DNA from 3 places in the Paenibacillus jiangxiensis genome. Region 2 is predicted to be linked to each of the others. Evidence: riboswitches for the same ligand, from Rfam matches in the RefSeq annotation. Region 2 holds a riboswitch; each other region holds the start of a gene.
The links. Region 2 has a riboswitch for glycine ahead of sdaAB (L-serine ammonia-lyase, iron-sulfur-dependent subunit beta). Riboswitches for the same ligand answer to the same signal wherever they lie in the genome.

Region 1: linked by a shared signal. The riboswitch ahead of ACI1P2_RS22575 (amino acid permease) and the one ahead of sdaAB (L-serine ammonia-lyase, iron-sulfur-dependent subunit beta) in region 2 are both predicted to bind glycine.
Region 3: linked by a shared signal. The riboswitch ahead of gcvT (glycine cleavage system aminomethyltransferase GcvT) and the one ahead of sdaAB (L-serine ammonia-lyase, iron-sulfur-dependent subunit beta) in region 2 are both predicted to bind glycine.

What each region holds. Positions count from the first base shown of each region.
Region 1 is NZ_JBJURI010000026.1:33,857-44,042, reverse strand. It holds gene leuA (2-isopropylmalate synthase) at 1-502, shown strand, start outside; gene ACI1P2_RS22580 (histidine kinase N-terminal 7TM domain-containing diguanylate cyclase) at 742-2,424, shown strand; glycine riboswitch at 2,547-2,627, shown strand; gene ACI1P2_RS22575 (amino acid permease) at 2,760-4,112, shown strand; gene ACI1P2_RS22570 (ABC transporter ATP-binding protein) at 4,202-5,005, opposite strand; gene ACI1P2_RS22565 (FecCD family ABC transporter permease) at 5,005-6,036, opposite strand; gene ACI1P2_RS22560 (FecCD family ABC transporter permease) at 6,033-7,073, opposite strand; gene ACI1P2_RS22555 (iron-siderophore ABC transporter substrate-binding protein) at 7,066-8,142, opposite strand; gene hprK (HPr(Ser) kinase/phosphatase) at 8,424-9,338, shown strand; gene ACI1P2_RS22545 (beta-glucoside-specific PTS transporter subunit IIABC) at 9,576-10,186, shown strand, end outside.
Region 2 is NZ_JBJURI010000047.1:14,049-24,234, forward strand. It holds gene ACI1P2_RS29315 (DUF445 domain-containing protein) at 1-966, opposite strand, end outside; gene ACI1P2_RS29320 (cupin domain-containing protein) at 1,180-1,641, opposite strand; gene ACI1P2_RS29325 (amino acid ABC transporter ATP-binding protein) at 1,980-2,708, shown strand; gene ACI1P2_RS29330 (transporter substrate-binding domain-containing protein) at 2,738-3,583, shown strand; gene ACI1P2_RS29335 (amino acid ABC transporter permease) at 3,657-4,316, shown strand; gene ACI1P2_RS29340 (amino acid ABC transporter permease) at 4,332-4,982, shown strand; glycine riboswitch at 5,077-5,191, shown strand; gene sdaAB (L-serine ammonia-lyase, iron-sulfur-dependent subunit beta) at 5,374-6,060, shown strand; gene sdaAA (L-serine ammonia-lyase, iron-sulfur-dependent, subunit alpha) at 6,086-6,988, shown strand; gene ACI1P2_RS29355 (Ig-like domain-containing protein) at 7,087-9,951, opposite strand; gene ACI1P2_RS29360 (response regulator) at 10,094-10,186, opposite strand, start outside.
Region 3 is NZ_JBJURI010000013.1:63,398-73,583, forward strand. It holds gene ACI1P2_RS14100 (BglG family transcription antiterminator) at 1-1,144, opposite strand, end outside; gene ACI1P2_RS14105 (PTS mannitol transporter subunit IICB) at 1,221-2,681, opposite strand; gene gcvH (glycine cleavage system protein GcvH) at 3,193-3,588, opposite strand; glycine riboswitch at 3,966-4,044, shown strand; glycine riboswitch at 4,058-4,151, shown strand; gene gcvT (glycine cleavage system aminomethyltransferase GcvT) at 4,244-5,344, shown strand; gene gcvPA (aminomethyl-transferring glycine dehydrogenase subunit GcvPA) at 5,386-6,741, shown strand; gene gcvPB (aminomethyl-transferring glycine dehydrogenase subunit GcvPB) at 6,738-8,204, shown strand; gene ACI1P2_RS14130 (nitroreductase family protein) at 8,317-8,979, opposite strand; gene ACI1P2_RS14135 (helix-turn-helix transcriptional regulator) at 9,186-10,025, shown strand; gene ACI1P2_RS14140 (copper amine oxidase N-terminal domain-containing protein) at 10,164-10,186, opposite strand, start outside.

The DNA of each region.
Region 1 (10,186 bases), on a different contig from region 2:
TGTGCTGCAGCTGAAGTACGGACTCGATCTCCCGGCGAAAATGCGTGAAAATTTCGGATACTTCGTTAAAAACGTATCGGATCAGCAGCAAAAGGAACTGATGCCTGAGGAAATATACGATATTTTCGTGAAGGAATATGTGAACATACAAACACCTGTGGAGTTTATCAAATACCGCTCTACAGACAATGAAGATTTTCAAACCATCGTCACGATTCGGACCGGCAATGAAGTCAAGGAAATTACAGGCACCGGGAACGGAAGACTCGATGCGATCAGCAATGCTCTGCAAACCGATCTTGGACTGAATTATACCGATTTGATCTACAAAGAACACGCTCTGGAAACCGGCTCTAAATCACAGGCTGTCTCTTATATCGGTATCACGGCTCCGGACGGCAGCGTGTACTGGGGCTGCGGCATTGATGTTGATATTATGACCTCATCTGTAAAAGCTCTGTTCAGTGCTGTGAATCAATTTAGCCGTAATACCCAGGTATAAGTCTGGTCAGCAGAGATTAGAATAGATCATGTCAATGATCCATTAATAAAGTAACTGTGACCCTTCTGCAGCATGCAAAAGGGTCTTTTGCTGTGGATAGCAAAGAGCGATTCGTATAGCCTGTTGTGGTTTTTTTTAGTGATCTTATGATATTTATTTTAATATTTATTTATAAGGAATATACTATAATAGAATCGATGTGAATTATCGAAGTTGTCGGATTAAAAAGGAGAAGATTTGTGAGCTTATCCGTATGGTACGATCTCTCTTTGTTCCTCCTGTTATTTGCATTATTCGTATATGTGTTTGCAACTGTTACAATTACTGATTTGCGTAAAGTTTACCTTTTGTTCCATTTCCTGATGATGCTTTGGCCGCTGTGTCAATTTGCTACAGGTATTACGCGTGATGGGCATTTACAGCTGTTATATGTGACCCTGTCTTTTGTTGCGCTTTCGATGTTGGGGAGTGGTTGGCTTCTTCTAACAGCCTTTCTTACCGGAAATGCAAATAGATTAGGAAGAAAGAGATTACTCTTGCTGTCGATCCCCGCTGTTGTTGCAGCAGTCGGCGTAGCCATGAACCCGTTTAACCTGTTCGTAAAACCGCTGGGTGGCGGGTACATACATAGAGAATACGGTCCATGGTTTTGGGTTGTGATCGTCATTTTATTATGCTATTTTTTTGCTTCGCTCTCTTTTTTATTTGGGGCATTCCATTCTTGCAGAACGATATTAACCATCAAAAAACAAGTCAAAATAACGCTCTGGGGAATCTTCGTGCTGGCCACTTTTGCATTAACGGACCTGCTTCTTAATGTGGTCTTAAGGGAGTGGCTCCCGATCGTTCCGGGGTTGACCTCGGCGGGCATTTTTATCTCTGCTTTATTTTTTGTATTTGTCATTAAAAGATACAATGTTTTGGATATTGTCACCATCGCTCATGATGATGTGATCAATACAATTCCGTATGGAATTATGGTAGTAGACGAGAACGAATCCATTATTGAAGTCAACAAAGCCTTACGGTTATTTGTGGATGTAAATGTGGGGGACTATTTTGATATGGAGAAATTTCTGGGATCTGTTCGAGTAGCTGGCAGCAGCCGGAGGTTCCTCGATCATTACAAGTATAAAAATAATACGTTATCTCAAATTGAAATTATCATTGGGCGAGATATCGTGAGTCATTTTATATTGCAAGCTTCTCCAATCGTTGACTCTTACCGTATGCAAATTGGTCGTATTCTTATGTTTCAGGATGTCTCGCAAGAGCGCTATCTTGTAAAAGAACTAAATCGGCAGAATGAAATCCTGCGGGAACGCAATCATTCTCTTGATAGCATTCGCAACGAATTATCCATAGCCAATCAAAAACTCAGGGAAATGGCGCTTACGGACAGCTTGACAAATTGCTACAATCGCCACTATTTAACCGAACAGTTAACTCAACAGATTAAAGCCAATATTCAAGATAGGACTCCATTTTCACTAATCCTGTTTGATGTGGATTTCTTTAAAGCCATTAATGACCGCTTTGGACATGTCATAGGGGATGAAGTCCTTTATCGTACTGCCCAGACCGTTAAACAATCTCTTCGCAGTACGGATATTCTAATCCGTTACGGCGGGGAGGAATTCATCATCTATTTGCCGGATACAGACCGCCGGTTAGCTGAAGAGCTGGCGGAACAAGTGAGATTATTGGTAGAGTCCACTCGCATTTTGGTGGGGCAAGAAAACGAACCTGTTTCCATTACCCTCAGCATGGGGGGATTATCTGTTGAAAATTTTGAACATGAACATTTACCGGCCAGTCCGGAAGGGGACTTAATAGGACTCCTTTCTGAGGCAGATAAGGCGCTTTATCAAGCCAAGGCGAATGGACGCAATCGGATTAGATTTGCTGAATATCAAAAATAGAATTTACCACTGTTGACATTTTATTTAACTGGGATTAATATTGAAAAAACATTTCGCAAGAAGTTGACACTTAAAAATTTTATAATAAGCAGGCTATGATTGCTATGGATCGTACTATAGCAGGAGCAGCTTCTGGAGAGACCGCGGGAATTCCGTGGCGCCGAAGGGTTCACCATCTCAGGCAAAAGGACAGAAGAGTACTAAGTAATCCATTTGTTATGCTGATTTTCAGTATAACAAAGCTTATTTATTATTCTTATGACCATGAGATTGGAGCGATCCAATCTCTTTTTTTATTTGGCAAAATTCCGTTTGACATTAAGGAGGGTCCGGTTTTGGCGCAACAAGAATTGAAGAGAAATTTGAAAAATCGGCACGTTCAGCTCATTGCAATCGGCGGGACCATTGGTACCGGGTTATTTTTAGGATCGGGTAAAGCAATACAGCTGGCAGGGCCATCCATTATCTTTGCTTATTTCATCGTGGGAATCGCCGTTTTTTTTGTGATGAGAGCGCTGGGAGAACTTCTGTTATCCAAAGCGGGGTATCAGTCTTTTACAGACATTACCGAAGATTATCTTGGGCCGCGAACAGCATTTGTAACCGGATGGACGTATTGGTTTTGTTGGATCATGATCGCTATGGCCGACATCATTGCCGTTGGGATATACGTGCAGTATTGGTTTGATATTCCCCAATGGATACCTGTGATCATTTGCTTGATCATTTTATTGGGACTGAATTTATTAACGGTTAAAAGTTTTGGAGAATTGGAATTCTGGTTTGCTTTAATCAAGGTCGTGACGATTCTCGCACTGATTGCCATTGGCATTATATTGCTGGTGCTGGGATTCAAAACGGATACGGGAGAGGTTGCTTTAAAAAATATTTGGGGGCATGGCGGTATTTTTCCAAACGGGATTTCAGGCTTCCTGCTTTCCTTTCAAATGGTTGTGTTTGCTTATGTCGGTGTGGAAGTGGTGGGTGTATCGGCGGCGGAAACATCCAATCCGGAAAAAAATATCCCATCAGCCATTAATAAAATTCCTTTAAGAATTCTGTTTTTCTACATTGGCGCATTGCTTGCCTTGTTATGCATTAACCCATGGACGGAGCTGAATGCGGCAGAAAGTCCTTTTGTTAAAACATTTAGTTTGGTGGGGATTCCCATTGCCGCAGGAATTATTAACTTCGTCGTATTGACGTCAGCCGCTTCCGGTTGTAACAGCGGAATGTTTTCAACAAGCCGGATCTTATATAATTTGGGCAGGAATAATCAGGGTCCGTCCAATTTAGCCAAACTGAATAAAAATCATGTACCAAGCAACGCGTTATTCATATCCACACTGGTTGTTTCCGTGGGGGCTCTTTTAAGCAAGCTGATTCCGGAACAAGCTTTTGGCATTGTGACAACCATTAGCGCCATTTGTTTTATTTGGGTTTGGGGTGTCGTTCTTATTTGCCATATAAGGTACAAGAAGACACAGCCGCAATTACATGAACAATCCAAATTCAAAGCACCGTTTACGCCGTTCATTAATTATGCTGTCCTGACGTTGTTTGCATTCATTCTTATGGTAATGCTCTTCGCTGATGAGACTCGTCCGGCGTTATTATTGACACCGCTCTGGTTTATTCTATTATTTGCTGTGTATGCAAGCAGAAGAAGGGGAAGAACAACAAAGTAAAAAAATCAGCAATCCATAGATGGCTGACATCCGCTACGCCATGTGTTAACGTGACCTGATGTGTAAAAGGCATCCGATTCGGGTGCCTTTTATTCATTCACATGGTATCGTCCTCTTGGTATCACCAACGGAGAACCAGAAACGGGGTCTTTGATCACCGTGCAATCGAGCCCGAAAATGTCCTTGACCAATGTGCTTGTTATCACCTTTGATGGCTCGCCCTCTGCCACAAGCTTTCCTTTTTGAAGCGCAAAAATATGGTCTGCGTATCGCGCGGACAAGTTGATATCATGAAGAACCATGACAATGGTAGTTCCGTGTTTTCGGTTAAGGTCTGTGAGCAGGTCAAGAATTTCCACTTGATAGGTGATGTCCAAATAGGTTGTCGGTTCATCGAGCAATAAAATATCTGTTTCTTGCGCCAGAGCCATGGCAATCCAGACGCGCTGTCTTTGGCCGCCCGACAGCTCGTCAATATGATGGTTGGCAAGCTCGGTTATATCCATAATTCTCATCGCTTCCGCAACGGCCTCAACATCCTTTTTTGTCCATCCGCTGAGTACGGATTGGTGCGGAAATCTTCCTCGTCCCACCAAATCCGCAACAGAAATTCCTTCCGGAACAATGGGGGACTGCGGCAGCAGTCCCAAGATTCTAGCCAATTGTTTTGGTGGAATTTTGCCAATCGGCTTTCCGCCAAGAGAGACATTGCCGGATGCAGGCTTTATCAGCCTTGCCAGTGTTTTCAGAAGGGTAGACTTTCCGCAGCCGTTTGCTCCAATAATAACGCTTATTTTATTACTGGGGATAACAAGGTCTACTCCTTGTATAACCGTTCTATTCTCATAACCTGCTACGATTTGTTCGGCTTGAAAAAGATGTGTCGGTTTCATTATAGTTCTCCCTTTCGATTCATTCGGATGAGCAGGAAGATCAGATACGGTGCTCCGAGTAATCCGGTTATAATGCCTACAGGGAATCTGTACTCAAAAGCAAATTGTCCGATTAGATCTGCCGCCAGAACCAAGTTGACACCAACAAGACCCGCCGGAATTGCGTTTGAGAAGCCAGCACCGGCTAATCTTTTTGCAATCGGTCCCGAAAGGAAGGAGACAAAGGCTATTGGGCCCGTGGTAGCGGTAGCAATAGCAATCATGCAGACGGAACTCAAAATAAGCGCTATTCTTGTCTTGTCCGTGTCCACACCGAGAGAAGTAGCCGATTGTTCTCCAAGCTCCAATATACTTAGATGTTTTCCCAGCACGATAACGATAGGCGCAAAGATCATAACCGTTATCACAAGAGGCGGGAGTTCGTCCATTTGAGAGCCATTAAGGCTGCCGGTGAGCCACCTGAGTGCTGCGGGAATATCCTGTTGTGCACCAATCAGCAGAAGATAGGATATCATGGCATCAAGCATGGCCTGTATGCCGATTCCGATCAGAATTAACCGCCCGACCGAAAATGATTTTCCTCTGGACAATATATAAATGAGTATTACTGTAGCAAGACCTGCAATGACTGAAGCAACGGAAATGACAGCTCCGCTAGTATGAAATATGGTTATACATAAAACAGCCGCCGCGCTTGAGCCGGAGGTAATACCAATGACATTCGGGTTTGCAAGGGGATTGCGCAGCATGGTCTGGAAGGTGTATCCGGCAAGGCCGAAAGCAAATCCGGCGAACAGACCTGCCAGCATTCTTGGCAGACGAATGGTATTCACCGCAAAAGACACACCTTTGAGGTGCTCCCCTGAAAGGACCCGGATGACATCCTTAACCGGATAAACGGTGCTCCCCAGTAAAAGCATGGCACAGCAAAGAATACATGCAAGAGCCGCAAGGAAGACGGTAACAAGTATCCACCGACGGCGTCTTTGACGTCTGCCGGCTATAATAAATTCAATAGATTGATTTTTCATAATGAGCGCACTTTCGATTTCATAGCTAATATGATGAGGATTGGAGCTCCTATGAACGCTGTAACTACGCCGACTTCAAGCTCTCCAGGGCTGCCGACGAGCCTTCCGCATACATCCGATATCGTCAAAATGATAGCTCCTGAAATAGCTGACATTGGTATAACAAAACGCAAGTCGGGACCAAGAATAAGGCGTATGACATGAGTGGATAAAAGTCCGACAAATCCAACAGGGCCGGCCAGAGCAGTCGCCGCGCCGCACAAAAGAACACCTGCAAGAGCCGCAACAAGCCTCAGTGCCCCTGTTCGAACACCCTGCCCGGTCGCAACTTCGTCTCCCAATGCCAGCGCATTCAGTGCGGGAGCAGTCATAATGGCGATCAGTATGCCGATGATCAGAAACGGAACGAAAGTAGCTATAGCGCTCCAGCTTGCTGAGCCGACGCTTCCTACCTGCCAAAATCTGAATTGATCCATAACATAGGAGCGTGGAATCATGATGGCAGTGACCAGAGAAGAAAGAGCGGCGCTTGTGGCGGCTCCTGCCAAAACAAGCTTAAGGGGCGTAGCACCACCACGCCCCATAGAGCCGATTCCGTATACGAAAACTGCAGTAATCGCAGCCCCGGCTAAAGCCAGCCATATATATTGATTTGCCGTGCTTATGCCCAAGAACGCAATTCCGCAGACCACAAACAATGATGCGCCTGTGTTCACACCCAGTATACTCGGGTCTGCAATCGGGTTGCGGGTGACCGCTTGCATCAGCGATCCGGATACTCCGAGTGACGCGCCGCAAAATAAACTGAAAACGGTCCGGGAAATCCGCTTGCGAACGACGTTTGCTTCATAGGAGTCGATGTCTTGATGAAATAAACCGTTAATCAGTTCATGAAAGCTCACCAGCCGAGAACCTAAGACCAGAGAGGCAATCACGCATGCGGCGAGCAAGACAAAACAAATCACCAAAACCATCGTAAAATTCCTCGGGATATGTGTGCTTGGATGCTTGTTCTTTGAAATCGATGAACTATTCATTGATTTTGTCGACGGCTCCTGCAATTAATTTCAGGTAATCATCAATGGTATAAGCGATCGAAAGCGGATTCGGGTTTCCGGCTGCCGCCAAAGGCGTACCGTCACCAATAAACACAACAGAACCTCTCTGAATCGCCGGAATTTTGCCGAGCAGGGGATCTGCTTTAACAGCTTGATATAAGTCCTCTCCGCCATACCCGATGATGATATCGGCATCGTTCAGAATATCAGCATTCTCGGCACTTAAACTCATGGAGAAGCTGGTAGGATCGCTGATCTGTTGCGTAACACTTTCGGGATAAACCATGCCTAACTCAAGCAGAAAAGAGCCGCGAGGGTCTGCAGGTGTATAGATATGTAGTTTAGACATATCTTTAGCCGAGAAGTTGACCCAGACCACCTTTTTGCCTTGGATCTGAGGATATTTGCCCGCTTTTTCCTTAGTTAAGTTCTCAGTGTCCTTAATGAGTTGCTCGCCTTCCGCTTTCATGCCCATGCCAGTTGTATTCAACATGACTTGCTCACGCCAGGTGGTTAACCAAGGAGTGGTGGGATAGGCTACGACTGGAGCGATTTGACTCAGAATATCATAATCTTCCTGTGTTATGCCGGAGTATGCTGCAAGAATGATATCCGGGTCTGCATCTGAAATCGCCTCAAAATCAAGGCCGTCTGTATCCTGAAAAATGTTGGGATTGTTCACGCCGAGTTCCTTGAGCTTTGCAGCTGTCCAAGGCAAAAGTCCGCTGTCATCCTGAACGCCGTAATTCGCTGCCGAGAAGCCTACAGGGACAACGCCGAGAGCGAGAGCAACATCGTGATTTCCCCATTGAATGGTAACGACTCGTTCAGGCTTGCTTGGGATTTCAGTTTCTCCGAATGCATGCTTGATCCCAATTGGATATTCAGAATTTGCATCCTGGGAAGCGGCTGCTTCTGTTCCAGGAGTATCTGCCGAAGTTGGTGTAGTTGTTGAACTTGATTGCTGAGCTGAACAACCAACCATTAGTACGGTAAGCACAGCCAAAAAAATAAATGTTCTTAATGGGATATTTCGTTTTCCAATCATTGATATAACCCTTTCTTATGATGAACTGTATTTTTAACACTTTTTATAGTTGATAATGATTATCAAAGTCAATATATCAATCTTTTTTCCGGGATGTCAATGAAATATTTGTAAGAGATGCTCCAAACCCGGCATTGTACATATCCTGGCTTTCGCCGTTTCCTGGCATACGCAGCGCACTTTTGCAGGAACAAACCTGCCGTTTGTTGAATATATCCGACAATCGCGTTATTGAATCCCTGGCGAATATCGGAACGCCTTGGCTGCAGGAGGAGAACTACATGAAGACGATCACTGTGCAAAGTCTTATAGAAAAGTTCCATTTGGAAGTACTTGCGGGAGCCAGCCGCATGGATCGTGTGATTACCCGTCCTCGGGCCCATAGACCCGGACTGGAGTTTGTGGGGTATTTTGATTTTTTCCCCATGGAGCGGGTGCAGGTGCTTGGCCGTAAGGAAGTTAACTATTTATTGACACTAACCATAGAAGAACGCAAGCTGCATATCGGAAACATTGTCAAATATCATCCGCCATGCTTTATTGTGACATCAGGGCAGCAGGAGATTCCGTATCTTACCTTGTTCTGCGATCAGGAGGGGATTCCGCTGCTGCGGACGAAGGAGACGACGACGGAGTTTATCGCCAAGCTGGACAGTTATCTGGTTAAGGCACTTGCGCCGGAGATATCGATCCACGGGGTATGTGTGAATGTATCGGGCATAGGCATCCTGCTCCGCGGCAAATCCGGGATTGGTAAAAGCGAAACCGCCCACACGCTCATCAGAAGGGGCCATCGGCTCGTTGCGGACGATATTGTGGTGCTTAAGAAGCTGGGCCCAACGACTTTACTTGGGACCCATAATGAAACCACCCGCGAATTTCTCTCGCTGCGCAGCATCGGCCTGATTAATGTCGTACGCCAATATGGGCGCAGGGCCTTTCAGGACGAGACGCGAATTGTGCTCGACATTGAATTGGCTTCATGGCAAGAGAATTCTCTGAACAATGAGCTGGAATTAGAACCTCAGTTCACAGAATATCTTGGCATCAAAATTCCCCATATCGAAGTCCAGCTTCAACCGGGACGTGACGTGGCTGGTCTAATCGAGGCAGCCGCCAACAACTGGTACCTCAAGCAGCACGGCTACAGTGCCGCTGAGGAGTTCATGCAGCGGATTGACAACAAAATGCAGTAAGCGCAATAGCATCCCAATAAGAAGCAGACGGTGGTATGATTTTCTATGATCATGGATGTTGACGCTTTCAAAAGCATGATATATAATTCAATCAAATGAATAAACCCATTAGACATGTGACTGGTAATGCAGGCAGGATCTAAAATGACAAATGTTTTATTTGTCGTTTTAGGTCCTTTTTTATTTGCAAAAAAGCCTGCCCCTTTCACAAATTTGCGAAAGAAAGGAGCATTGGACATGGATTACAAAAAGACAGCCGCGGAAGTTCTGAAGCATGTGGGCGGCAAGGAAAACATTGCCCATTTGGAGCATTGCTCGACAAGATTGCGGTTTTCTTTAGTCGATAACAGCAAAGCCGATGTCAAGCGGCTCGAAAGTATTCCTGGAGTGATCGCCGTAAAAATGACCGGCCAGTGCCAGGTCGTCATCGGGAATGAAGTTGTTGAAGTTTATGATGCGGTCAGTCATTTGCTGGGCTCGCCGAACCCGGACTCGGAATCCGCTGCGGCATCCGCCGCAAAACCGAAAGAGAAGAAAAAAGTTGGCAGCGTTATTTTGGATTTTATCGTGGGTGTGTTTCAGCCGCTGATTCCAGCCATTGCCGGCGCAGGGATGTTAAAGTCACTGCTGCTGCTGCTCGGTTTAATGAATGTTCTCGACCCGGACGGCCACACTTATAAAATCTTGGTCCAAATTGGAGACGCGGCTCTGTACTTTCTTCCATTATTAGTCGCCGTTACCACTGCGAACAAACTGAAAGTAAATACTTTGGTGGCACTGGCTGCCGTCGGCGCATTGCTTCTGCCGAACATGGCGGCCATGCTCGGAGAAGGCGCTCAATTCTTTGG
Region 2 (10,186 bases):
ATAAGTCCCGTCTTCCATATAAGCCAGCAGACGACTGCGAAGCTCCTCCAGCTTGCCCAGCACCATTTCTTCGCCCTTCCAGGAGGCGGCCTGTTCATTCTTCCAATCATTCAGTCTGGTATGAACCGCGTTGTCCGTTGCCAGCTTCTCAATCTGTCCCTGCAAGCCTGTCAGCAGGGCATCCCTCCGCGGATGGTGCTCCATCTGCAGCTCATATACTCTTGCCAGCAGAAACTGGCGGATCATTTCCCCCATGCGCTCCTCATTGAGGTATCCAAGAAACGCATTAACCGCGAACTGCATCAGCCCGCTCAGCTGCAAGCCCGAAATGGCCTGCATCCCCATCGTTCCCAGCGTCATGACGGACTCCGGCTTCACCAGCCAAGATTCAGCCTGCTCAAGCGCATAATCCAGCGCCTTCTGATCATAACCCTGTTCCAATGTCTGCTTTGCCAGCGATTCGAGCAGTGCGCCCGCATCCAGGGATGTAATCTGCCTGCGGATTTCCTCCGTAATGGCAGGAGCCATACTGTCCAGCGGCAGCCGGCTCACCAGCCGTTTCGCCAGCGTATCGATGGCCTCTGCCGCCTTCGGGGATGCAAGCGCCTGCTCCACCCCGTTCAGCAGCATTTCGGCCAGCTGGATATCCTTGATTTTGGCCGCAATGCTTTCTTTATTCAAAAGATTATTCTCCACCGTGCTCACCAGCGCATCTGTCAGCTTGCTCCGGTTCTTGGGTAGCAGCGCCGTATGCGGAATCGGAATGCCCAGCGGATGGCGGAACAGCGCCGTGACGGCGAACCAGTCCGCCAGACCGCCAACCATTCCGGCCTCGAATGCGCCTGCCAGCAGGCGGACAGCGCCGTACTGCTGAAACGGAAGGGATGCCGCAAATCCCGCCCCCATTATGACAAGCGACCAAGTAGCCGCTTTTTTCGTCTGTCTTTTCTGTCTCGGTTTTGCCATAATCTATCCTCCAAACAGTGCCAATGCCCTTATAACTGAAAATACCCTTTGGCACCATATTATCATCGTACGGCAAAAATCCCAAACAGCAGCCCTCATTAGCAGCCTACTTCTGCACGAAGAAGTTCCGGTTCATGGCAAAAAGGGACTTGCCGCCGGTCCCCAGACCGCGCGTCAGTCCCTTTTTCTTAACTCCAATTCATATTTTTATAATCATCCCTGCGGACGGGAATACAGCTTGAAATCATCAAAATGGAAGCCCGGGGCCACCACGCAAGTAACAAGTACCGGCTCATCGCCGAGCGGGCGGGCTGTCTGCCACACACCTCCCGGAACAAGCGCCTGCGGGGATTCTCCCTTCTCCACATCAGCACCTACAATAATGACCGTTTCCTCACCAGGCTCTTCGCCGCTGCCTCCCAGCTTCAGCTCAATGGGGCTCCCGCTGTGATACAGCCAGAGCTCGTCGGAGTGAACTACATGCCACTCGGAAAACTCGCCGGGATGGAGCAGAAAATACGTGGAGGACGCCGCAAAGCGGGGGCCGGAATACATATCTGGCAGCACCGGTTTCGGAATTTGGAAATTGGCCTTCCACATCTCCTTGTACCATCCGCCTTCAGGATGCGGTTCCATATGTAATGCCGCCACCAGCGGGGAAATAGGTTTGCTCATAATAATTACCTTCCTTTGTTAAAAATATAGCCTTATCAACCAGAGACGCTTCCTCTACTGTAAAACACTTACATGCATTTGTCACGCAGCAGTCGTGGGATTCTCTGCTTCCTTTACTATATGCTTATGCTTCCATATCTTAATCCTGTGTTATCTTTCTTCACAGAAAATCCTTGAATTTCCGATAATCTCATTGTATCATTAGTTAACTATTTTCTACGTGTTCTATTAGCTTACATAACAAAAATGGTTTTATTTAACAAACATATTATTAAAATGAGGCGCATAGACACTAACTACTGAACCTGGGGCTTAACACAGATAAAGGGGGGCTTGTTCTGATTCAGTTTCGGAACGTCAACAAACATTACGGCAGCTTTCAAGTCCTGAAAGACATTAACCTGACGATCGAAGAAGGCCAAGTTGTTGTTATTATCGGTCCTTCCGGTTCCGGCAAAAGCACGCTGCTCCGCTGCATGAACCGTCTGGAGACGATCTCCAGCGGCGAGCTGTTTGTCAACGGAGTGGCGCTTCATGACAAGAAAGTGGACATCAACAAATTCCGCCGCAATATCGGCATGGTATTCCAGCATTTTAATCTTTATCCGCATAAGCGGGTAATTGATAACATCGTGCTTGCTCCAACCAAGGTACTGGGGGTATCCAAATCGGAGGCCGCCGCAACAGCCATGACTTATTTGAAGCGGGTCGGTATTGAAGACAAGGCACAGAGCTACCCTTCCCAGTTGTCCGGAGGACAGCAGCAGCGTGTCGCCATCGCACGGGGGCTTGCCATGAAGCCCGAGGTCATGCTGTTTGATGAGCCAACGTCGGCCCTCGATCCCGAGACGATTGGTGAAGTGCTTGATGTTATGCGTTCTCTTGCTCATGACGGCATGACCATGGTTATTGTAACCCATGAAATGGGCTTTGCCCGCGAGGTTGCTGACCGGGTCATTTTCATGGATCAGGGTCAAATCCTGGAAGACAGCACACCGGACGAGTTTTTTGCCGAGCCGCGTGAAGAACGTGCACGCACGTTCCTTAGCCGTTTGATCAACCACTAAATATATAAGCTTGAAAGGGGTTCATTTTCATGAAAAAAGGTTTGAAATGGAACGCACTTTTGCTGCTAGCCCTCTCTTTCGCTCTGGTACTCGCCGCATGCGGCAGCAATGGTTCATCCGGCACAACCACCGGCACTTCCGGTGAGTCCGGCGGGAAAGCGGAAAGCGCTCTGGAGGCCATCAAGGCGCGCGGCAAGCTCGTTGTCGGTGTTAAGAGCGACACGAAGCTGTTCGGTCTGAAAAACACCAGCACCGGTGACATCGAAGGCTTCGACGTGGATGTCGCAAAACAAGTCGCAAAACATATTTTCGGTGATGAATCCAAGATTGAACTGAAGGAAGTTACTTCGAAGACCCGTATTCCGCTTCTGCAAAACGGTGACATCGACATGATCATCGCTACCATGACGATTACGGAAGAACGCAAACAGCAGGTAGACTTCAGCGACGTATATTTTGAAGCAGGCCAGTCTCTGCTCGTTCCGAAAGGCAGCCCGATTACCGGCTTAGATTCTTTAACTAAAGGCACAACCGTCCTGGCCGTTAAAGGCTCCACCTCCGTAAAAAATATCAGGGAAAAGGCTCCGGATGCCGAAGTACTTGAGTTTGAAAACTATCAGGACGCATTCAACGCGCTCAAAGCCAATAAAGGCGACGCTCTGACTACAGACAACGCAATTCTGCTTGGTATGCAGCAGCAGGACCCGAACTTCCAGCTGGTCGGCGGCAACTTCACTGACGAACCATACGGCATCGCAGTCAAGAAGGGCTCCACTGATTTGCTGCAGGCAGTAAACGATACGCTGGCTGACCTGAAATCAAGCGGCGAATATGACAAACTTTATGAGCAATGGCTTGGCGTTAAACCTGAATAAGAGAATGGCGGAAGGAGCCGCAGCAGCGTGCTCCTTCTTTCTTGCCATCGGTTAACGGAGGTGTGATCCGCACATGCTAACTTTTGACGTTAATGTCCTGTTCAATTATTGGGACCTGTACATGGAAGGCTTCCTGAACACCATCAAGGTCAGCTTGATTGCTCTTGTGTCAAGCTTTCTGCTTGGGGCCTTGATTGCCATTTTCCGGATAGCACCCTTCAAGCCGCTGAATTGGCTTGGTACCGTTTATGTGGAAATCTTCCGGAATATCCCGCTGTTGATTACGGTCTATATTTTCTATTTGGGTCTTGGTCCTCTCGGCATCAACCTTGATGGTTTTGCTTCAGGCACTATTGGATTGTCCATTTATACCGCCGCTTATATAGCGGAAGCCATACGGGCGGGCATTCAGACGGTGCCCAAAGGCCAGATGGAAGCAGGGCGTTCGTCCGGTTTGACGTATAATCAAACGATGATCCATATCATTCTGCCGCAGGCCATCAAGATTGCGCTGCCGGCCATCGGCAATCAGTTCATTAACTTGTTCAAGAACTCATCCATTCTTGCCGTCGTTGCCGGCGCGGATTTGATGCTGATGTCCGACCGGATCAACTCGGAGACATTCTTGCCTGTCAGCGTTTATGCGTTCACCGCTTTATTATATCTGGTCGTTACCCTTCCGCTCAGCTTTTTCATGCTGTACCTGGAAAAGCGGCTGGCCAAAACATCTTAAGGAGGGAAGCCTGTTATGGATTTTACAGGATTATTTACTGGGCCTAACGTCAAATTTATACTGCAGGGTTTCCTCCTTACGTTGGAAGTCGGCATCTGGTCCATTGTTATCAGCACAATCGCGGGCATCATATTCGGAATTTTACGTTATACCCGAATTCCTGTTATTTCGCAGGCGGCTGCCACCATTATTGACCTGATCCGCAACCTGCCGCTTCTGCTCATCATTTATTTCCTGTTCCTCGTCCTGAAGCCGCTCGGATTTGATGTCGATTTGAAATGGTCCGCCATCATCGGTTTGTCCATTTTCGAAGGGGCCATGATTGCCGAGGTTGTGCGCAGCGGCTTGAAGTCTGTTGACAAAGGGCAGATTGAGGCCGCACGGTCTTCAGGTCTGAATTACGTTCAGACGCTGTGGCATATCATTCTTCCGCAGGGCCTGCGGCGCATGATACCGCCATTGGTCAGCCAGTATATTTCATTGATGAAAGATACGTCGCTGGCGGTCATTATCTCGCTGCCTGAGCTGACGCACAGCGCGCAGATTGCCGGCGCTCAGAACCAGTCGTTCGTTGTTCCTGCCCTACTGTTTGCGGCTTTCCTATATTTTGCCGTGAACTACAGCATGTCGCTAATTGCCAGGAAGCTGGAAGTACGGACCCACTGAACAGTCATGAGCTAGTCATGGGTCAATGAGCATTGACACGTTTACGGCTATCCTTTACTCTTAATTTGAATCATTGAATTGAATACCACCGCGGATGAGGCTGACGGGAGAGACCTGATCGATTTTTAGGATACAGGGCACCGAAGGAGCAAGCTGCACGGCACCCGGCCGGCAGTTAATCTCTCAGGTACATGTACCGCCAGCTGACGCAGCTCTGGAGAGTGCGTTTTTTTAGCCACCAAAGGGGTAAGACGGGTCAAGGCCTGTCAGAAACTCTCAGGTACAAAGGACAGAGACAAGGGACTATTTCCTTGTTCTGTCCTTTTTTTGCGCTTACATATTAACGTAGTAAGTGAATGAATACTGCACCATATTAAGGAGGAATGGATAAGTGCGCTTCAAGGATGTATTCTCCATCATCGGCCCGGCCATGACGGGTCCGTCAAGCTCGCATACAGCCGGTGCCGTGCGCCTTGGCCGCATGGCCCGGCACTGGCTTGGTGGAGTGCCTGAACATGCCAAAATGACACTGTACGGCTCTTTCGCGGATACTTACAAAGGACATGGGACGGATCTGGCCCTGCTGGGCGGCCTGCTTGATTATGACACAGATGATGCCCGCATCCCCGATGCTGAGCAGTGTGCGAAGCAGGCCGGGATGACCTTTGAGTTTGTTACGAGCGGCCTCCCCGCTCCTCACCCCAATACGGTCCGGTTCGAACTGCAGCGCGGCGGTGAAAAGCGCACGCTGCTCGGTTCATCCATTGGCGGAGGAAATATAAATGTGCAGCAACTCAATGAGTTCCGCGTCAATTTGACGGGTGAATTCCCGGCTCTGATCCTGCTTCATTCCGACAAGCCGGGCATGCTTGGGGCTGTAACCTCCTCACTCGGGGCAGCAGGGGTGAATATCGCTTATATGCATGTTGACCGCAAAGGGCGGGACGGTGAGGCTTTAACAGCGATTGAGACGGACAGCGCTGTCCCTGAACAGGTCATCACCGAGCTGCAATCACTAACCCATATGTATGAAGTGAGAAATATCGATATCCGCAGCAAAAACAGGCGGCAGCCATAGAAGATATTAAAAGGAGCAAAAACCTATGCGTTTCAGTCATCTTCACGAAATCAGCAAAATCTGCAAACAGGAGTCCAAAACAATCAGCGCACTAATGATTGAAGAACAATCCCGGGAGACGGACACGCCTGCCCAGGACGTGATCAGTCAGATGGCCGACTATTACGAGGTGATGAAGGAAGCCGTACGCCGCGGCCTGACGGAGGATACCGTATCACGCAGCGGTTTAACGGGCGGAGACGGCAAACGGGTGGCGGAGTATCTCCGGTCGGGAGAAACCTGCTCAGGAGAAGGCTCTGCGCTCGCCATGGCCTACGCCCTTTCCGTCTCCGAAGTAAATGCCTCAATGGGCCGGATTGTGGCTACGCCTACAGCCGGCTCCTGCGGTGTCATTCCAGGGGTGTTCATCAGTGCGCAGGAGAGATTCGGATGGACGGATGAGCATATGGTTCGCGGCCTCTTCACGGCGGGAGCCATCGGTTATGTGATCGCCAATAACTCATTTATCTCCGGCGCCGAAGGAGGCTGCCAGGCTGAGATTGGCTCCGCCATCGGCATGGCTGCAGGCGCTATGGTCGAGCTGCGCGGCGGCACTCCCGAGCAGGCGGTTCATGCTGTCGGCCTGGCCCTGAAAAACACGCTGGGCCTGATCTGCGATCCCGTTGCCGGTCTCGTCGAGATCCCCTGTATCGTGCGCAACGGGCTCGGGGCGGTAACAGCTCTGGCTGCGGCCGATATGGCACTGGCAGGTGTGCGCAGTGCCATTCCATCGGATGAAGTCATTGACGTCATGCTTGAAGTTGGCAGCGCCATGCCCGTCAAGCACCGGGAGACCGCCAAAGGCGGCCTTGCCCAAACCCCGACAGGCCGACGGATGACAGAAGCGCTGGCCGGCAGTCGCAAGGCAGAGGCAAGGGATAAGAGTTAGTTCCGTTCTTGCTTCAGCAGCGTACAAAGCCATCATGCACATAACAGAAGAAGGCCGTTCCCGTTTAAGCGGGAGCGGCCTTTCTGCTAATAACCCAATTATTTTTCTGTTACATTGACAACAACCTTGGCTGTCTTGCCTGCAAACTTCAGAGTGACGTTGGTTTTCCCTTTGCTGATGCCTTTTATCACTCCGTCTTTGGCCGTAGCCACAAGAATTCTGGAGGAGGCCCACACCCCTTTTTTCGTTACATCCCCCTCCGAACCGTCCATATACGTAGCCGTTCCGGTCAGTTGTACCTGCTGGCCGACAGTAAGGTTCAACAACACCTCGCTGGTTTCAAGGTATTTCAGTGCATCTACCGTAACCGGCACTCTGACCGTTTTACCGCCGTATTTTGCCGTAATATTGGTCTTTCCATATCCGGTTGCCGTTACGGTACCGCCTTTCACGGTTGCCACCTTGTAGCTGCCTGTTGTCCATTCTGCTTTATTAGTGACGTCGACTTTCGAACCGTCGCTTAGCGTTGCTGTAATTTTAAGATTACCTGTTTCACCGGTTTTTAGCGAAAGGGCAACTTCAGATGCTGTAATTTTGGTGGCCGTGTCTACCTGAACCGTAATGGTTACCTTTTGGCCGCCATATTTTGCAGTAATATTCGCTTTGCCTTTTTTATAAGCAGTGACATAGCCGTTTTTGATGGAAGCAATCGCCGTACTGCTTGAAGACCATTCCGCGTCTTTCGTTACATTTCTTGTATCGCCCTTCGAATTCGTTGCTGTGAGTGTAATCAGTTGTGGTTCATCTCCGGCCGACATGACAATCAGAAACTTATCAGCCTCAAGCTCAGCAGCAAGGCCAACTTCCACTTTAACGGTCGCTTTCAGACTCCCATAGGTTGCAGTTATAGTGGCTTCGCCCTCGGAAATACCTGTGATCAGGCCTGAAGAATCCACCGTCGCAGCTTTGGCGCTGCTTGTGGTCCATTCCGCTTCATTCGTTACATCTTCCGTTGTTCCATCTTTGTAGGTTACCGTCAGCTGCTGCTGATACGTATCATCAATATCGAGAACGAGTGATTTGGATTTCACTTCCAGCTTCGTAGGCTCGCCAACTGTAACGGTAACTGTTGCTGTTTTGCCATTGTAGGTTGCGGTAATAACCGCAGTCCCTTTGTTGTAAGCCGTCAGCTTACCCTTGTTTACATATACAATACTGTCCTTATCCGATGTCCAGGTCGCGCTATCCGTTACAACCTCCGTCGATCCGTCCGTATAGGTTACTTTGGCTGTCAATTGAACGGGTTCGCCATTCGGGGACATGGAAATTTTCGAGCTGCCGATGTCCAAATGGGATGCCGTCTCTACATTTACGGTAATGGTGGCCGATTTACCGCCATATGTCGCTGTAACCGTAGCGGTCCCGGAGTTATAAGCCGTGATCAGTCCTCCATCGGACACATAGGCAATATCCTCGTTGCTTGATGCCCACGTTGCCTGGCTCGTAACATCAGTTCCATTTTCATCCTTCAACACAGGCTGATGAGTGCCTTTGACATCAAGATAGACTTCTGATTTATCCACGCTCAGCTTGTTGACCTGGCCCACCTTTACAGGAAGGGTTGCCGTCTGTGTGCCGTAGCTTGCAGTAATCGTTGTGGTACCTGCACTGTAACCAATCACATAGCCTTCCTTCACATCTGCTACAGACGGGTTGCTGGACGTATAAGAAGCGCTTGCTGTCACATTTTTACGGGTACCGTCCGCAAACGTCGCAGTCAGCTCCAGCTGCTGTTTCCCGCCAACCGAATCAAGATTTACCTGGCTTTGGTTAAAGTCAAGATAACGGGCAACCTCCACGCTTACCTTGATCGTTACCGTTCTGTCCCCGTATTTGGCAGTGATCGTTGCTGCTCCTGCTTTATTGCCGGTGACTTTTCCTTTATACACGCTGGCAATGCTCTCATCGCTCGATGTCCACTGAGCGTCAGCCGTAACATCCTTGGCAGCGGCCTCAGGATAAGAAGCCGTCAATTTAAGCTGCTTTTCCCCGCCAATTTCGAGATAAAGGTCCTCATTGTCGACAGTCAGCTTGCTTGTTTTTTCGACCGTTACGTTGATGGTCACCGTCTTCGTTCCGTACTCTGCCTTAATGACTGCGGTTCCCTGCTTATAAGGGGTAATGCTGCCTTTCAGCACATCGGCCACCGTTTCATCACTGGAGGACCACTCGGCATTCGCCGTTACGTCCTCGGTCGTTCCGTCAGGAAAAGTTGCCGTCAACGTGACCTTCTCCGGAGCATCGCTAAGCAGAAGGGAGACGTCCGTGGTGCTTGGTGTAATGCGCTTCACCACATCCACAGTGACTTCAACGGACACTGTCTGCTTGCCGTATACGCCAGTAATGGTAGCTGTCCCGGCTCCAACACCCGTTACTGCTCCATTCACGACCGTTGCAACAGCGGAATTGCTGGATGCCCACTCCGCCTCATTGGCCACGGTATTGTCTGTCGTATTATCACTGTAAGTGGCTGTAAGTGTAATTTGTTCAGAAGTTCCTTTGCGGATATTCAGGCTCATAACATCTGCAGTCAATGCTTTCACTTTCTTGGTGACTGTGATTGAAGCCGATTGGGAAAATGTTTTGCCGTCCCCGTCCTTGAAAATAGCAACGATCGTTGCCGTTCCCACCGACTTCGCGGTAACTGTACCGTTATATACGGAAGCAATGGAAGTGTCGTCACTTGTCCAATCGGCATTGATCGTTACATCCGATGTCTTGGCGTCGCTATATATAGCAGTAGCGGTCAGCTTTAACGTTTCGCCAACCATCAGCTGGCCGCTGTTCGCTGAAAGAACAATTTTCGAAACAGCAGCACTTGCAGCCCACGCCGGTGCGGCACCGACGAGCAGCAGCAGGAAGGACAGCATGATCGCAAGCGGTTTGGTCAAACGGTTCCTCAAATGATTTACCTCCGATATATGTTTATTCTTTAAACCTCATAAGTTCATATATCGGTAGATGCTGGGAAAAAATTAACCTACTTTAGTCCTATTTTGACACCAATCATGGGATAAACGAACTTCATAACCGCTTGATCCATGGTCAACCCCCCGCTTTCATACCCAATCTGTATTCTGTCGGAGTCATACCGCACTTGCGGCGGAACACCTGTGTAAAATGTCTGACATCATGGTA
Region 3 (10,186 bases), on a different contig from region 2:
CTGACACGGCCCCCTTGACCGCCTCGAACAGCTCGGCATAGTCCTTGCGGATCTGCTGCAGCAGCGGATTGCGAATGTCATTTCCTTCTTTCAGCCGTTTAATGACAGGCTCGACATGGGCAATCAGCCCTTCACGCAGGAGGCGATCCTCTCCAAAATGCACCCCTGCGTTCTCCTCCACCCGGCGGATCAGTTCATTCACAATTTCCAGCAGCACCAGATCATCCAGCGGCAGCAGCCTTGTCGAGCGATCCTCGGCGGAACGGAACAGATGTCTGAAATATTTTTTCTCCCGCTCATGGAACTGAAGGGACAGTGCAACCGACAATTCGGCGCATATTCGCTCTACCATAGCTGAGCGAACTTTATCCTCTTCGTCATTGGCCCCCAGGATCAGCTCCGATTCCGGCTGCTCGACCGCAAAACCCCGCCGGATACGGGCGATGGCGACAGAAAGCTGAATCAGCAGTTCCATATATTTGCTCTCGACCATGTTTTCCAGCCATTTTTCATTCGGCTGCCATAAGGCGTTCTCAACCGTCAGCATCACATCTCTGCCGATCAGCTCCATCAGCTTATCCATGGCATGGGATGAGTGTCTGGTCGAATCCTTTCCGAACAAGTCGGATTCATCGAGATGCTCCAAACCCAGCTCGGAAACGGCTCGCCTGATGTCCGTTTCCCTGCCAGTGATCTGCACACCGTATCCACGCCTGCGCACAAGAGTAAGCCCATGCTTCTCAATCCAGGACTGCAGCTCATCAAGATCATGGCTGACGGTTGCAACTGTCACCTTCAAATCAGCAGCCAGCGACATCAGCTTGATCGGCTCCCTGTCATCCAGCAGCATGCATAAGCTGTAAATCTTTCGCTCTTCTGCTGAATACTCTACCGACTCCGAGCGAAAAAGCTGCTGACGAAGCTGGAAAAGCCGAGAGGGATCGGCATCCAAATGGATTCCGATCCCGGTTTTTTTTTCCAGCTTGACCCCATGGGGCTCCAGCCATTTCTCTACCGCACTCAGCTCACGCAAAACGGTTCTCGTGCTGACATTGATGCGGGCGGCAATGTCGCCCGCAGTCACCTCTCTGGTCTGCTGCAGCAGGAATTCAAGAATTTCGCTTTGTCGTTTGGTAATATTCATCGTACCGTCCTCCCGATTTCGCTCTTGAACTGCCTGTGCGTATGACCCGAAAAACTTTATTGTAAGGCATTACGAATTATTTTTTCAGGCGTTCCACAAGTTCCTCATATTCAGGGCTTTTCAGGAAGTTGTCGATGGAAATATGCTCCGCATTCGGCGCAACCGTTTTGGCACGGTCAGTCAGCGTTTTCTGTGTGATTACGATGTCGGCATCCTGCGGAATTTCGCTGATTGCGGTGTTCGTTACGACCACATCCACGCCGGCCTGCTTCATTTTCTTGCGGAGAATGGATGCGCCCATGGCGCTCGATCCCATACCTGCGTCACAAGAGAATACGATTTTATTGACATCGGTCTTAACGACATTGTTGGAAGCCAATGCTGCTGCACGATCCGCTTCACGGTTATCGGCTGCTACGGCTGCATTACCCGTTTTGCCTTGGTTTTTCATATCTTTCATACGTTCGGATGCATCTTCCAGGCTCTCATCTGTCTGTTTGCCTGTCTTCAGCAGAATCGCGGCAACGACGAAGGAGACAACCGCCGCTACTACGACACCGGCCAGCATCGGAAGATAACCGCCTTTTGGCGTCATAATAAAGTAAGCAAAGATACTGCCTGGCGAAGGAGCAGCTACCAGACCTGCGCCTGTGAGCATGAATGTAAACGTACCTGCAACACCACCGGCCATTGCAGCCAGGATCAGAATCGGTCTCATCAGAATGTACGGGAAGTAAATCTCATGAATACCGCCAAAGAAGTGAATGATCGCTGCGCCCGGAGCGGAAGCTTTAGCCGAACCGCGGCCCAGGAAGCAGTATGCAAGCAAAATGCCAAGACCTGGTCCCGGATTGGACTCCAGCATGAACAGAATCGATTTGCCCATTTGCGAAGCTTGCTCTGTTGCAATTGGTGTCAGGATACCATGGTTAATGGCGTTGTTCAGGAACAATACTTTACCAGGTTCAATGATGATGTTGACAAGTGGGAGCAATCCTGCGTCCATCAAGAACTGAACTCCGGACGACAGCACTTTACTGATCACTTCGATTACCGGACCGATAATCGTATGTGCAAGCAGTGCCAGAATGGCACCGATAATACCTGCGGAGAAGTTGTTAACCAGCATCTCGAAGCCGGATTTGATTTTGCCTTCAACCGCTTTGTCAAACTGCTTGATTACCCATGCCGCGAACGGACCTGCGGCCATGGCGCCAAGGAACATTGGAATGTCCGCGCCGACAATGACACCGATCGTCATGATCGCGCCGACCACACCACCGCGCTGTCCGTGTACCATTGTACCACCTGTGTAACCGATCAGCAGCGGCAGCAGGTATTTGATCATCGGATCAACAAGCGTGGCAAAATTTTCGTTTGGAATCCATCCTGTTGGAATAAAGAGGGCCGTAATCAAGCCCCAGGCGATAAATGCGCCCATGTTCGGCATAACCATGCCGCTCAGGAAGCGTCCGAATTTCTGCACTCCAACGCGCAGGCCTCCGCCGCTTCCGGACTTAGCGTCCACTGAACTCATATTGAAAACCTCCTCAATGTATTGAAACCTTCAGGTTAAGGATTCGTCAAAATTCGATACGAAATAAAGGAATTTGTCGCTTTTTCTGATTTTGTCAAATCCTTAGGTAAAAGGCCTCATATCCTTTTGCTTACCTTCATCCTAATTGAAAACGGTATCTCCATCAATAAAATGAAAATGCAGTTTCGTCATGAACGTTGATGACAAAATTTAAATTTAAGATTCTCGGGGGAAGAATAGTATGCTCTAAATACGATTCATATAGTCATACCTTAATATAAACGAACTTCGCCGGTATTAACCGCAATTTCCCTGAACATTATGTCTTGGTTCCAAAGTTGTTGACCAAACGGCAAAAAGCATGGCCGCTGTATCTCACATGAGATATCAGGCTGCCATGCTTATCAATATGCTTGCAAAAACGAATATACGCTTGCATACACTTTATGTCGTTTTTTCGAAAAAAACGTAGCAAATAGGACAAATATCCTATTTTAGAGTGAATGCTTCATTAAGCCTCTTCCACAAGCCGGCTATACGCTTCTGCACTCAGCAGTTTGCTTACTGCATCATTAATGTCGCCATCCACCTGGATTTCAAGCATCCAGCCATCCTCGTACGGCGAACTGTTGACCAGCTCAGGCGAATCCTGCAGCGACCCGTTCACTTTAATCACCGTACCGCTTACTGGAGCATACAGATCGGACACCGTTTTGACAGATTCGATTGTACCCACGCTTGCGCCAGCTTCCAGAGTTCCGCCTTCCTCGGGCAGCTCGACAAACACAATGTCGCCAAGCTGATGCTGCGCAAAATCGGAGATGCCGACCAGCAAGGTTCCTTCTTCCGTAATTTTCACCCATTCATGCTCTTCACTGTACAAATAGTTTTCTTTAACTTCGCTCATGTATACCGCTCCATTTCCACTGGAATTTTCGGCCATAAAACACTTTGATGTTCCCCTAAGCTGTTCTTTCGCTTTCTCTTTTTCAACGTAAGATTAAGCCAAGCAAGATTTAAATGTCAATATTGCTTACAAAAAACCACTTCTTTTTTTCCGGATTAAAGCACTAAAGGAAGGGTAATGGCTTACATTTTGTTATCCGTCTTAAAATATGACAAATTTATTGACATATGTCCGGTGATCGCGTATTAATGGTTATAGATTGAATAGCGGATGAACGTATAGGGAGAGATTACCGATATTCCGGGAAAATGATGCGCCAAGGCGCGTCTGAACAGGACCGGGCGGATTGGCAGTGTGAAGTGTGAAGCCAGCCCCGTGCTTGCCTTGTATCCGCGGAATCAGCAGGTAACGCCGAAGGAGTAAGCCGGCAAGCGGTGAATCTCTCAGGCAAAAGGACCTTTACCGGACGCAACTCTGGAGAGAATCCGCAGCAGCGGGTCACCCAAGGGGAAACCTGTAACCAAGCAGGGCAACTCTCAGGTATCAAGGACAGAGCTGAAGAATGGAATGGCTGGAAAGCCATGTCCCCCTTCTTTGGCCTGTCCTTCTTTGCTTTTCCATAAGCTGTGCCAACTCTTTTGCGAGGTGAATTGTGTTGACCGCATTGAAAAGAACACCACTGTACCCGCTGTATGCCGGGTATCCCGGCGTGCGCTGCATTGATTTTGGCGGCTGGGAGCTGCCTGTCCAGTTTAGCGGCATCCAAAAGGAGCACGAAGCCGTACGAGAACGGGCCGGACTGTTCGATGTCTCCCATATGGGAGAGTTCAACGTAACAGGCGCTGAAGCGGTAAGCTTTCTGCAGCATGTAACCACTAACGACGTATCCAGGCTGGAAGACGGCCAGGCCCAGTACACGCTGATGTGTTACCCGGATGGAGGTGTCGTGGACGACCTGCTTGTCTACAAACGCGGCCGCGATTCCTACATGCTCGTCGTGAATGCCTCGAATATCGAGAAGGATTGGGAATGGCTGCAGCAGCATAAACCGGCCGATGTGCAAATGGAAAATGTATCAGATCAAACTGCGCTGCTTGCCCTTCAGGGTCCTGCAGCAGTAGACATCCTTACCGGCACCGTAGACAGCGATGTCACTTCACTCGGCTCCTTCCGTTTTGTTGAGCATGCCAATTTGTTCGGGGCGTCAGCACTCATATCCCGCACTGGATACACAGGAGAAGACGGCTTCGAGATCTACTGCCGTACCGAGGATGCCCCGCTGATTTGGCAGGGGCTGATGAAAGCAGGGGAAACCCACGGGCTGGTGCCCGCCGGTCTGGGTGCACGGGACACGCTGCGCTTCGAAGCGAAACTGCCGCTGTACGGCCAGGAGCTGTCTGCGACCATTTCCCCGCTGGAGGCGGGCCTGGGCTTTTTCGTCAAGCTGGATAAAGGGCCGTTTATCGGTCATGAAGCACTGCTTGCACAGAAGGAGCAAGGGACTCCACGCAAGCTCGTTGGCCTGGAAATGCTGGACCGCGGCATTCCGCGTTCACATTATCCGGTATTCGCGGAGTCGGAGCAGATTGGCGAAGTGACGACAGGAACGCAGTCCCCTACCCTGAAGCGGAATCTGGGGCTTGCGCTGATTGACAGCCATTTTGCCCAGCTTGGCACGCAGGTTGAGGTAGAAATCCGGGGCAAACGCCTCAAAGCAGAGGTTATTAAGGCACCGTTCTACAAACGAACGAAATAGAGATAACCGGAACATAACGGATATTGAGAGGAGCGCAGCCAATGAATCAGCACAGATACTTACCGATGACCAAGCAAGATCGCGCCGAGATGCTTCATACAGTCGGCGCCGACAGCATTGAGGACCTGTTCAAGGATATTCCCGAAAAAATTCGTTTCCGGGGCGAGCTGCCCGTTTCTTCAAGACTGGATGAACGGGCCCTGACCCGCCATATGTCGGCGCTAGCCGGCAGCAATGCCAGCAGCGAGACCCACGCCAGCTTTCTGGGCGCAGGCATCTATGATCACCATATTCCGTCCGTGATTAATCATGTCATTTCCCGCTCGGAATTTTATACGGCATACACCCCTTATCAGCCGGAAGTAAGCCAGGGAGAGCTGCAGGCTATTTTTGAATTCCAATCCTATATATGCGAGCTTACCGGCATGGCGGTAGCCAATGCCAGTATGTATGACGGAGCCACCGCGCTGGCCGAAGCCGGCAATCTGGCGGCAGCCGCCACACGGCGCAAGCGCCTTGTCGTATCCCGCGCCGTTCATCCTGAAGCCCGGCAGGTGCTGAACACTTACGCGCACGGCCTCAACCTGGAGATTGTTGAGGTAGGTTGCAAAAATGGCGTCACCGATCCCGAGGCGCTCGCAGCAGCGGTAACGGAGGATACCGCCGCCGTGTTGGTGCAAAATCCTAACTTCTTCGGCTCCATTGAGAATCTCCGTCCAATGGCCGACCTGATTCATGCCCAAAAAGGGCTGCTAGTGGTCAGCTCCAATCCGCTCTCACTCGGGCTGCTAGAAGCGCCAGGCAAGCTGGGAGCTGATATCGTGGTAGGCGACGCGCAGCCGCTCGGCATCTCTTCTTCGCTCGGTGGGCCGACCTGCGGTTACTTTGCCGTATCACAGGAGCATATGCGCCGCATTCCGGGAAGAATCGTCGGCCAAACGAAGGACCGCAACGGCAAGCGGGGATTTGTTCTTACCCTGCAGGCACGCGAGCAGCATATCCGCCGCGAAAAAGCGACATCAAACATCTGCTCCAATCAGGCGCTGCTTGCCCTCTCTGCGTCCGTGTATATGTCCGTCATGGGCAGAAGCGGCATGAAAGAGGTAGCCGAACTGAATCTGCATAAAAGCCGGTACGCCCTTGAACGTCTCACATCCCTGCCGGAAGTGAACGCTGCGTTCACTTCCCCGACCTTTAATGAGTTCGTGCTCGTCCTGCCGGAGAATACAGATATGCCTTCCCTGCAATCACGTCTGCTGGACGCCGGTTTTATCGGCGGTTATGATCTCGAAAGAGACTACGAAGAATACAAAAATCATATGCTGATTGCCGTAACGGAGCAAAGAACCAAAGAAGAGATTGACCAATTCGCATCGGTGCTGGAGGAATTGTTATGACTCAATCCGAACATGATATGCCGCTGATTTTTGAACTAAGCCGTCCCGGCCGTATCGCATTTTCTCTGCCCGAATGCGATGTGCCCCGCCGTCCTGCTGACGAACTTATTCCATCCGAGCTGCTGCGCAGCGAGCCTGCCGTACTGCCGGAAGTCTACGAGGTTGACGTCATCCGTCATTACACGGAGCTGTCCCGCCGCAACTTCGGCGTGGATAACGGCTTTTATCCGCTTGGCTCCTGTACAATGAAATACAATCCGAAAGTTAACGAAGACGTTGCGCGTTATTCCGGCTTTGCGAAAATCCATCCTTATCAGCCGGAAGAAAGCATTCAGGGCGCACTTGAGCTGCTGTACACACTGCAAAACGATTTGGCAGGCCTTACGGGCATGGATGCCGTCACACTGCAGCCTGCTGCCGGAGCCCACGGAGAGTGGACCGGCCTGATGATGATCCGCGCTTATCATGAAAGCCGCGGCGAACACCGCACCAAAGTAATTGTGCCTGATTCCTCGCACGGAACCAATCCGGCGAGCGCTACGGTTGCGGGCTTTGAGAGTGTCACGATCCCTTCGACCAGCAAGGGTCTTGTGGACCTGGATGCCCTGCGCGCCGCCGTTGGCAGCGACACTGCTGCTCTCATGCTGACCAACCCCAACACCCTGGGGCTGTTCGAAGAGCAGATCACGGAGATCGCGGAGATTGTGCACGAAGCCGGCGGGTTGCTTTATTACGACGGAGCCAACTCCAATGCCATCATGGGCATTACACGTCCGGGAGACATGGGCTTTGATGTCGTGCATTTGAATTTGCACAAAACGATGAGCACACCGCACGGCGGAGGCGGCCCGGGAGCCGGTCCGGTCGGTGTCAAAAAGCTGCTCGTTCCGTTTCTGCCAAAGCCCCTTGTCGTCAAAAACGAGGATGAGACATACAGCTGGGATACAGAGCAGGCCGATTCCATCGGCCGCGTCAAAGCATACTACGGCAACTTTGGCATTCTCGTCCGTGCCTATGCGTATATCCGCACCTACGGGCCAGAAGGCCTGCGTGCCGTATCGGAAGACGCTGTGCTGAATGCCAATTATATGATGCACCGGCTTGCGCCTTACTACGAGATTCCGTATCCGGGTGTCTGCAAGCATGAATTTGTCATGTCAGGCCGTGGCCTGAAAAAATACGGCGTTCGCACCCTGGACGTCGCCAAACGGCTGCTCGATTTCGGCTACCATCCGCCAACCGTATACTTCCCGCTGAATGTGGAGGAATGCATCATGATCGAGCCGACCGAAACGGAAAGCAAGGAAACGCTGGACGGCTTTATCGATACGATGATCCGCATTGCCAAGGAGGCGGAGGAGAATCCCGAGCTGGTGCTGAACGCCCCTTACACCACAACGGTCACACGCCTGGACGAAACGACCGCCGCACGCAAGCCTGTTTTGAACTGCGCCTGCAGTTAGTTCACTCTCCGTTTCTCAATGCAAAGGAGTGTCCTAAAGGTCTATTGACCTAGGACACTCCTATTTTGTTATAAAACGCTCCGGGACTAGCTGCAGCCTATCAAATTAACACTTATTTCCACTCTGCAACATCGGCAATCGGCTTTCGTGTTGAAGGGCGGCCATCAGAATCTGCCTTGCCGATGGATACCAGCATAACCGAAACGTAACGTTCCTTGTCCAATCCAAATGTTTCAGCAATGTTCTCCTTATCATACCCACCCATGGCACACGTGTCATAACCGTAAGAACGTGCAACCAGCATTAACTGCATAGCCACCAGTCCGCCATCGGTTAAGGCCACGTCTTTACGAAAATGATCCGGGGTATTGCTATAATGAATGTCAATAGCCTCAAGGATATATTCTTTCACAGATTCAGTCATTGACCCCTGTTCTACCTCTGCATTGAAAACTTCCGGCGCACTCGCAACATGCTCCAGATCGCCAAAAATTGCAATTACAGCAGATGAAGTTACTATCTGTTGTTCATTGTATTGTTGCCCATTGAATATGGCCAAAGGCAGCAATTTGGATTTAGCCTCTTCGCTTTCAAGGATTAGGAAACGCCATGACTGCAAATTATAGGACGAGGGAGCCTTGGTCGCCTTGGTTAATATATCCGTCATTTCATCACGGCTAATCTTAACAGAAGTATCGTATTTCTTAATCGACCTGCGTTCAAAAACAATTTTATCGAAATCGTTTATCCGATTTCCATGCCCATGTAGATTCATGCTTCTATTCCCCTTATTTATTGGATTGATATTCGATTGCAGTAACATCATACCGCGCGAACTAAGGGTCAACTAGTACGGTGTTTATACTACTATAAAAACTATTACCTTAACTTAACTCACGAAAATTCGCTAAAACAAATGCGTTCGTTATATGCTTCATATACAATCTATTAAGCATAGATAATTGGAAAGGGATGCGACTCATGAATGATGAATTACGGCGTAAGGAGCTTGCTGAATTTTTGAAAAACCGTCGCAACAGGACCAGACCAGAAGAAGTTGGACTGAGCAGCAATTCTAATTCTCATAGAAGAACTAAGGGCCTTCGCCGGGAGGAAGTGGCGGTTTTGTCCGGAATCTCAGTGCCTTGGTACACGTCCCTTGAACAAGGGAGAGATGTGCGTATATCAGATAGTGTCATCGAAAGCTTGGCCCGTACTTTAAAGTTAAGTCGTGATGAAAGAATCCATCTCTACGTCCTGGCGGATCGCAAGATTCCTCTAGAATCGGTTTTAGATGTGTCATATCTGCAAAAATCTAATCCTGAGCTTCAACGCATCGTTGATCAATATATGCATCTGCCAGCCTACACCATTGACGGTCAGTGGAATCTGTTAGTTTGGAATCAGGCAGCCATTGAACTATTCGGATTGCAGCCTAACAAGATGAAAAACTGTTCGGGAAATCTGATATGGTTAATGTTCAATGACCCTGTCGTACGAGGCCGTTATGCGGACTGGGAAGACTCGGCTCGAAAGCTGCTCGGAGCTTTTCGCTACACTTATGCTCGCCGGATGGAGGATCCCTACATCCGTGAAATTATTACGCAGCTTTTGGAAGTGAACGAAGATTTCAAAACGATTTGGGAACTCCATGACGTCCAGTGCTTTCGGGATGATAACCATTTTAAAATACAGCATCCCTCTGCAGGTGAAATTAATGTTTTTTCCAACCCGTTTTATGCAGCCGAATACGACGATGTTACCCTCGTTTTGTATACACCTGAAGGCGTCGCGGATCAAAAAAAGTTAATTAATCTTTGAGACAACTTGCTGTTAGACACTTTACTTGAACATAACATTTCCTATTATCAATTGCCTAAACCTCAACTTAAACGACCACCTGCTTTGAGCAGGTGGTCGTTTAAGTTACTGATATGCTCATAACTCAAATTGCTTTTTCTACTCACTAATGTTAGGAGCAT